DNA from 2 places in the Paenibacillus pedocola genome. Region 1 is predicted to be linked to the other one. Evidence: predicted binding sites of a transcription regulator. Region 1 holds the regulator's gene; the other holds the start of a gene.

Region 1 (3,327 bases):
TCATTTTAGTTGTGTAGCTTTTGTTGTGTTGTCCTCTCTGCAAGATCAGATGTCCCTTCAGTTGTCATTGTGTTGCTCTCCCTTCGAAACTTCGTTATATTTTAGAAACACCGTTACCATTACTCGAAAGGAATGTTCTGTTCTCATGTAAGTTAAGAATTACGATCATGGTAACACTGTTTCCTAATGGAATCATTGTATCCAGTGCTTTTTTAAAAGTCAATATATTCTTTGAGCCTTTATCGTTTTATTGACAAGTGAAGGACAACTGTATACAATTCCTGCTAAGAGAGATGGAAACTATGTTTCCTGAAGAAAACATGATAACCGAAGGTGGATGATGATGAGCGACCAAGATGCCTCCTCCAATACAAACACAAGAAAGCTGAAAACCTACCAGGAAGCCCGTATGCAAAATACTGAAAATCTCCGCAAGCTCGTTGTTGATGCTGCCGCAACGCTTTTACAGGAAGAGGGCCCGGAAGCCGTTACGGTCCGCAAAGTATCCCAAAAAATGAATTGCTCGACAAAAATCATTTACAGCTTGTTTGTTAATAAGGAGGGCTTGGCACAACAGTTATATCTGGACGGTTGCCAGCTGCTTGCTAACGAATTCGAGAGGACGCCGAAGGCTGCTGACCCGGCACAGCATTTGCTGAATTTCGGCGAATCCTTTTGGCAATTCGGACAGGACTACTCCAGCTATTATAAACTGATGTTCGGAGGTGCTTTCGCAGATTTCAAACCGGACGAAGAAAGCTTGCGCGGTACCGTCACAGCTATGAGTCAATTATCGACCGTGATCAGCAATGCGCAAGAGCAAGGATTAATTACCGGCCAGTACGACACCGAATCCGTTATTCGCATATTCTGGGCTTCCCTCCATGGCGTCATTCATCTTTACATCGGAGGACACTTGGGAGACGTACAAGCAGCCTATACCATATACAAGCACACATTGTCTTTGATTGTCGGCTCATTGTTTCCAGATCATAGCGGCCTTCGTTGACCCAAACCTAATGGAGAGGTATAAGCGGGTACGGTCCGATAGCTCTGAAATAAATGCTGATTAGCGAAATAAGGTCTATGGGTTAGATCTTCGCAATTGGCATTGGCACCCGGGGCTGCGGCGGTTGTTGGTTAAATACAAAAAAAGAACGGCATCGCTGCCGTTCTTACTGTGATGGACTCTCAGGGGCTCGAACCCTGGACAAATAGATTAAGAGTCTACTGCTCTACCAACTGAGCTAAGAGTCCGTATGATGTTATTGGTGGAGCCAAGGGGGATCGAACCCCTGACCTCATCGCTGCCAGCGATGCGCTCTCCCAGCTGAGCTATGGCCCCATGATGCATATTTTAGAACTACATTATGTACTCTAAAATCAGGTGTGAGCCGTAAGCTCACTCGCTTCGTGAACCTTAAGTTCCGTAGGCGACTTCTATATAATATAAAAAATCGCCCTCGGTGTCAACACTTTAATAAAAAAGTTTTTAGGAGAAGCTCTACAGCCCCTCCAGCTCTCCTGTGTTCTTGGACAGCAGTCCCTTCAATTCCTTCATGAACATGTTGATGTCCTTAAACTGGCGGTATACGGAGGCGAAGCGGACGTAGGCAACCTCGTCAACCGGATAGAGCTGCTCCATCACCAGCTCGCCAATTTGGCGGCTCTCTATTTCCGCTAAGGCGATACCCCGCAGCGACTTCTCAACCTCGGAGACAATGGATTCCAGGCGCTCTACGGACACAGGGCGCTTCTCACAGGCGCGGATCAGGCCGCGCAGGATTTTGTCGCGGCTGAATTCTTCGCGGCTGCCGTCCTTTTTGATTACGATCAGCGGGGTCTCTTCAATCATCTCGAAGGTAGTAAAACGCTTGCTGCAGCGCTCGCATTCACGCCTGCGCCGGATCGATTTATTCTCGTTGGCCGGACGCGAGTCAAGCACTTTGGTATTCGTGTGATCGCAGTAAGGGCATTTCATAAGCTCAGGTCACTTCCTTTTGCATTAATATGGGAGGCCTTAGCGGCCACATTCAGGTTTCGGAGCTGTAATTCTTTTTTCCATAAAACACCGTTTTATTGTTGTTATGAATCTGGCGAGAGCAGCACATAATACAGTTACCAACCGATAGGAGGTGAACAGCAATGAGCCAAAACAGCAGCAACAACCTGGTAGCTCCAAATTCACGCGGTGCCTTGGAACAACTTAAATACGAAGTTGCCCAAGAATTAGGTATCACTCTTTCCCCAGACGGATACCAAGGCAATAAAACTTCTTACGAAAATGGTTCGATCGGTGGTTACATCACTAAACGTCTTGTAACTCTGGCTGAACAGTCCCTGGCAGGTCAATTCAAATAACCTGTCCCCAATAAGCTTGCCTAAAGAAGTATTAAACGGCTAACCGTCGTTTAATGCTTCTTTTTTTTAGAACTCGCTGTAAATCTCCGTGTACTGATTATAATAATAAATTACGCGCTGAACGTAGTGCCGGGTCTCGCCGAATGGAATATCCTTCACAGAACCCTCTGTGCCGTCCCAGTCGCCATCATCCAGCCAGCGCTGCACTTTACCGGGTCCGGCATTGTATGCAGCGATTACCGCAGTACGGTTGCCTTCAAACTGGCGGGAGAGCGAGGATAAATACCAGGTTCCCAGTTCAATATTTGCCGAGGGCTCCTCCTTCAGCTCGTCCAGCGACACATCGGGCAGCTTGGCCTTTTCAAGCGCCCATTTGGCCGTGTCCGGCATGAGCTGCATGAGGCCCAGTGCGCCTTTTCTGGATTCCCGGCCTGTCTTAAAATTGGTCTCCACGCGGATAATGGCTGCCACTAGAAACGGGTCCATCTCATAAGTGATACTGTGCTTACGGATTTCATTCTTATAATGAATGGGATAAAACAAAGACATCCAGTTGGTGCTCAGGAACAGAATTGCAGTAAAGCCAACGAATAACATGAGCAGTACTCTTTTTTTACGCAGCCAGCTCATGATAACCCCAGCCTGTCCCATAGCGCCGCTACCTGCTGTTCAGTATGGGTAAGCCCGCCGCTGTTGTCGATAACGTAATCCGCTCTTCTGCGCTTCTCTTCGATATCCATCTGGGCATCCAGCCTGCCAGTGGCTTGCTCAAGAGACAATCCGTTACGCTCCATTAGTCGGGCTAGCTGCACCTCCCGGGGCACATACACAACGGTTGTCATCTTGAACAGATTGTCCAGCGCTGATTCGTAGAGCAAGGGTATATCCACGACAATCAGTGACAGTGGATCTTCTTCTTCCAACGCATACATCGTTTCTTTGATCTCCTGGCGGATCGCAGGATGT
Region 2 (3,327 bases), 280 kb from region 1:
TCGAGTCCGCCGATAACCATTTCGAACATGTTGATTTTTTCGTGGAGCAGGTGCAGGATATGCTCTTCAATCGTGCCTTCGGTGGACAGATTATAAATGACAACATCGTTTTGCTGGCCCAGCCGGTGAACCCGGCCGATCCGCTGCTCCACCCGCATCGGATTCCACGGCAGATCAAAGTTGATCATATGGTGGCAGAATTGCAGGTTAATTCCTTCGCCGCCGGCTTCCGTGGCAATCATGACCTGGGCCCGGCCGCGGAACAGATCCATCATCCAGTCTTTTTTGCCGCGGTTCATGCCGCCGGAATAGGACACGCACTGCAGGCCGTGCTCGCGGAAGTATTGCAGCAGATATTCCTGCGTGGCGCGGTATTCGGTGAAGACGATGACCTTTTCATTCATATCACGGATCAGCTCCATCGTTTTCTCCGCTTTCGTGTTCGTCTTGACAGTACGGATGCTCTGCAGGAGATCCATCATCCGTTCACGCTTCGGAGAATCGGCCGGAAGCTTCTTGATCAGATTGACCAGTGTTATGAAAACGGCATCTCGGCTGCTGCATACCTCACGCTGAAGTGTTACCAGGGAGAGCATGCTGCTGAGATTGCCGCCCGATTCCTGATATTGGTCTTTGACAAAAGCCGTTACTCCGTCATATAATGCCTTTTCCTCCGGTGAGAGCGTGAGCGGTATATTCCGGACTTTGCGCTTGGTGAAGGTCACCGGCCCCTCGCCCCGACGGTTGCGGATCATGACCTTGGAGAGCTCGCCGCGCAGCTGGACTTCATTCTTCGGCTGGCGTTTATCCACAACAAAGTTGGCGGCGAAATCGCCCTGGTTGCCGAGCTGTCCCGGCTTCAGCAGGGTGATCAGATTAAACAGCTCGCCGAGGTCATTTTGTACGGGAGTTGCGGTGAGCAGGAGACAGTATTTTTTACGGAGCTGCTGAACAAACTGATAGTTGGTCGATTTCTTGTTCTTCAGCTTGTGTGCTTCATCGATAATGAGCATGTCGAATTCAGAGCTGAGCAGCAGCTCCTTATGGGGATCGCGCTTGGCGGTGTCCATGGAGGCCACCACAATGTCATTGCCCCAGGAGTAAGATTTCTTCTGTGCGACTGCCGTGATGCCGAATTTCGTATTCAGCTCCCGGACCCATTGCAGCACGAGTGAGGCGGGTACCAGAATCAGCACCTTGCTTACAAGGCCCCGCACCAGATATTCCTTGAGGACGAGTCCTGCTTCAATGGTCTTACCCAAACCGACCTCATCCGCGAGAATCGCCCGGCCGGACATTTCAAACAGCACCTTATGGGCGGTATCGAGCTGATGAGGCAGCGGGGACAGTCCTGAAAGATGCTTCATACACTGCAGTTCGTCGAAGCTGGTGACAAGACCGGATTGTTCACCCTGTACGGCCAGGCGGGATAATCTCCAGTCCCCCCAGGGTCCGCCCTTGTCCAGTTTCGATTCCAGATCATGCAGCCAGTTTCGCTCAAAAGACAGAGGGACGGGCAGCAGCGGGGCGGGTGTGCTTCCCTCTTGCGGCAAGGAATTGCGGGATAATTGCGTCATGTTGCAGCCTCCTCCGGCGCGTTTTCATATAAGAAATGCGTAGAAGTAGTATGCGCGTAAAAGAGAGAATTCATAACTATATAAAGTATTCTTGTAGAGCAGACATGCTGATTTTAAGGTCTTTTTTTCGTGCCGAATCTGATAAAAAAGCGAGAAAAAGTGAGAAAAAGCGGCTCAATGCTGATTTTTCGCGATAAGGCTTCCTTTTTCGAAAAAGAACTTCGATACAATATGTGGTATAGTTGAAAAGCTGGTTCACACAATATATTGTTACAAAAGCTTGAAATTATTGTTTACGGAGGGCTTTTGGCGGTTATTTGATATTGACAAGAGGACTCCACCTTACTACTTGCAGCGGAAGATTTACATATTACACACCGGGAGGTTTTTCTATTGAGTACAGTGGAACGCAAGCAGCGCCTTGAAGGGCTAAGTGAGAAAATATTTTTGGACCGTTATGCCTGGAAGGATGCAGACAGCAACAATGCCAAGGTTGGCGATGTTGTGCTGGTTCTGACCAAAGATGATCCCAAATTTCCGACAAAGGAAGTCGGGGAGATTGTCGAGCGCAATGGCCGGATCGTTACCGTCAAGACGCGCAGCGGGGAACTGGTGAATTCGGATGTAGAAAAGCTGACGCTTAATATAGAGAAGACTCCGGAAGAAATGTGGGACCGTCTGGCCGCTGCCATGGCTTCTGTAGAGAAAACACCTGAACTGCAGGAAGAATGGACAGGCAGGTTCCGTTCGATTCTGGATGACTGGAAGCTTGTACCGGGCGGACGGATTGCTGCGGGTGCAGGGGCAAGTGAAGAACTGACCCTGTTCAACTGTTATGTTGTGCCTTCGCCAAAAGACAGCCGCGGCGGCATCATGCAGACCCTTTCGGAAATGACCGAAATTATGGCCCGCGGCGGCGGTGTGGGGATCAACCTGTCCTCGCTGCGTCCGCGCCGGGCAATTGTAAGAGGCGTCAACGGCTCGTCGAGCGGTTCTGTATCCTGGGGCGGATTGTTCAGCTATACCACCGGACTTATTGAGCAGGGCGGCAGCCGCCGCGGCGCATTGATGCTGATGATCAATGACTGGCATCCGGATGTTGTTGATTTCATCACCGTGAAGCAGACGATGGGCCAGGTGACCAATGCCAACCTGTCGGTATGCGTGAGCAATGCCTTCATGAAGGCAGTCAAAGAGGATCTGGACTGGGAGCTGGTCTTCCCGGATACAACGGACCCTGATTACGATACAATCTGGGACGGGGATCTGGATAAATGGAAAGCGGATGGCCGCGCGGTTATTCCTTACCGTACCGTCAGAGCGCGTGATGTCTGGCATACGATTATTGAATCAGCCTGGAAATCGGCTGAGCCGGGTGTAGTGTTCATGGAATACTACAATCAAATGTCCAACAGCTGGTATTTCAACCCGATTATCTGCACGAATCCGTGCGGTGAGCAGGGCCTTCCGGGCTGGGGCGTCTGCAATCTGTCTGCCGTCAACCTCTCCAAGTTCTACGATGCGGAGAATCATGATGTGGACTGGGCGGATCTGGCTACAACTACCCGCTATTCTGTACGTTTCCTGGATAATGTTATCGACAAGACGCCTTACCACTTCCCTGAGAATGAAGCGAACCAGAAGCTGGAACGCCGCGTAGGTCTGGGCACTATGGGTCTGGCCGAGCTGATGATCAAGCTGAACATCCGCTACGGCAGCCCGGAATCGCTGGAGTTCCTGGACAAGCTCT

Evidence for each region. Region 1 encodes NrdR, which represses ribonucleotide reductase genes. Its sites were predicted from a motif close to AACACNATATATNGTGTT; they were not measured.
Region 2: the regulator NrdR is predicted to act here: its motif matches at 1,834-1,851, upstream of QU597_RS11090 (adenosylcobalamin-dependent ribonucleoside-diphosphate reductase).

What each region holds. Positions count from the first base shown of each region.
Region 1 covers NZ_CP134223.1:2,335,390-2,338,716, reverse strand. Annotated here, with positions in the region: gene QU597_RS09940 (TetR/AcrR family transcriptional regulator) at 344-1,009, shown strand; tRNA gene QU597_RS09935 (tRNA-Lys) at 1,185-1,257, opposite strand; tRNA gene QU597_RS09930 (tRNA-Ala) at 1,270-1,345, opposite strand; gene nrdR (transcriptional regulator NrdR) at 1,505-1,981, opposite strand; gene QU597_RS09920 (alpha/beta-type small acid-soluble spore protein) at 2,146-2,361, shown strand; gene QU597_RS09915 (lytic transglycosylase domain-containing protein) at 2,428-2,991, opposite strand; gene coaE (dephospho-CoA kinase) at 2,988-3,327, opposite strand, start outside.
Region 2 covers NZ_CP134223.1:2,610,689-2,614,015, forward strand. Annotated here, with positions in the region: gene QU597_RS11085 (DEAD/DEAH box helicase) at 1-1,577, opposite strand, end outside; gene QU597_RS11090 (adenosylcobalamin-dependent ribonucleoside-diphosphate reductase) at 1,971-3,327, shown strand, end outside.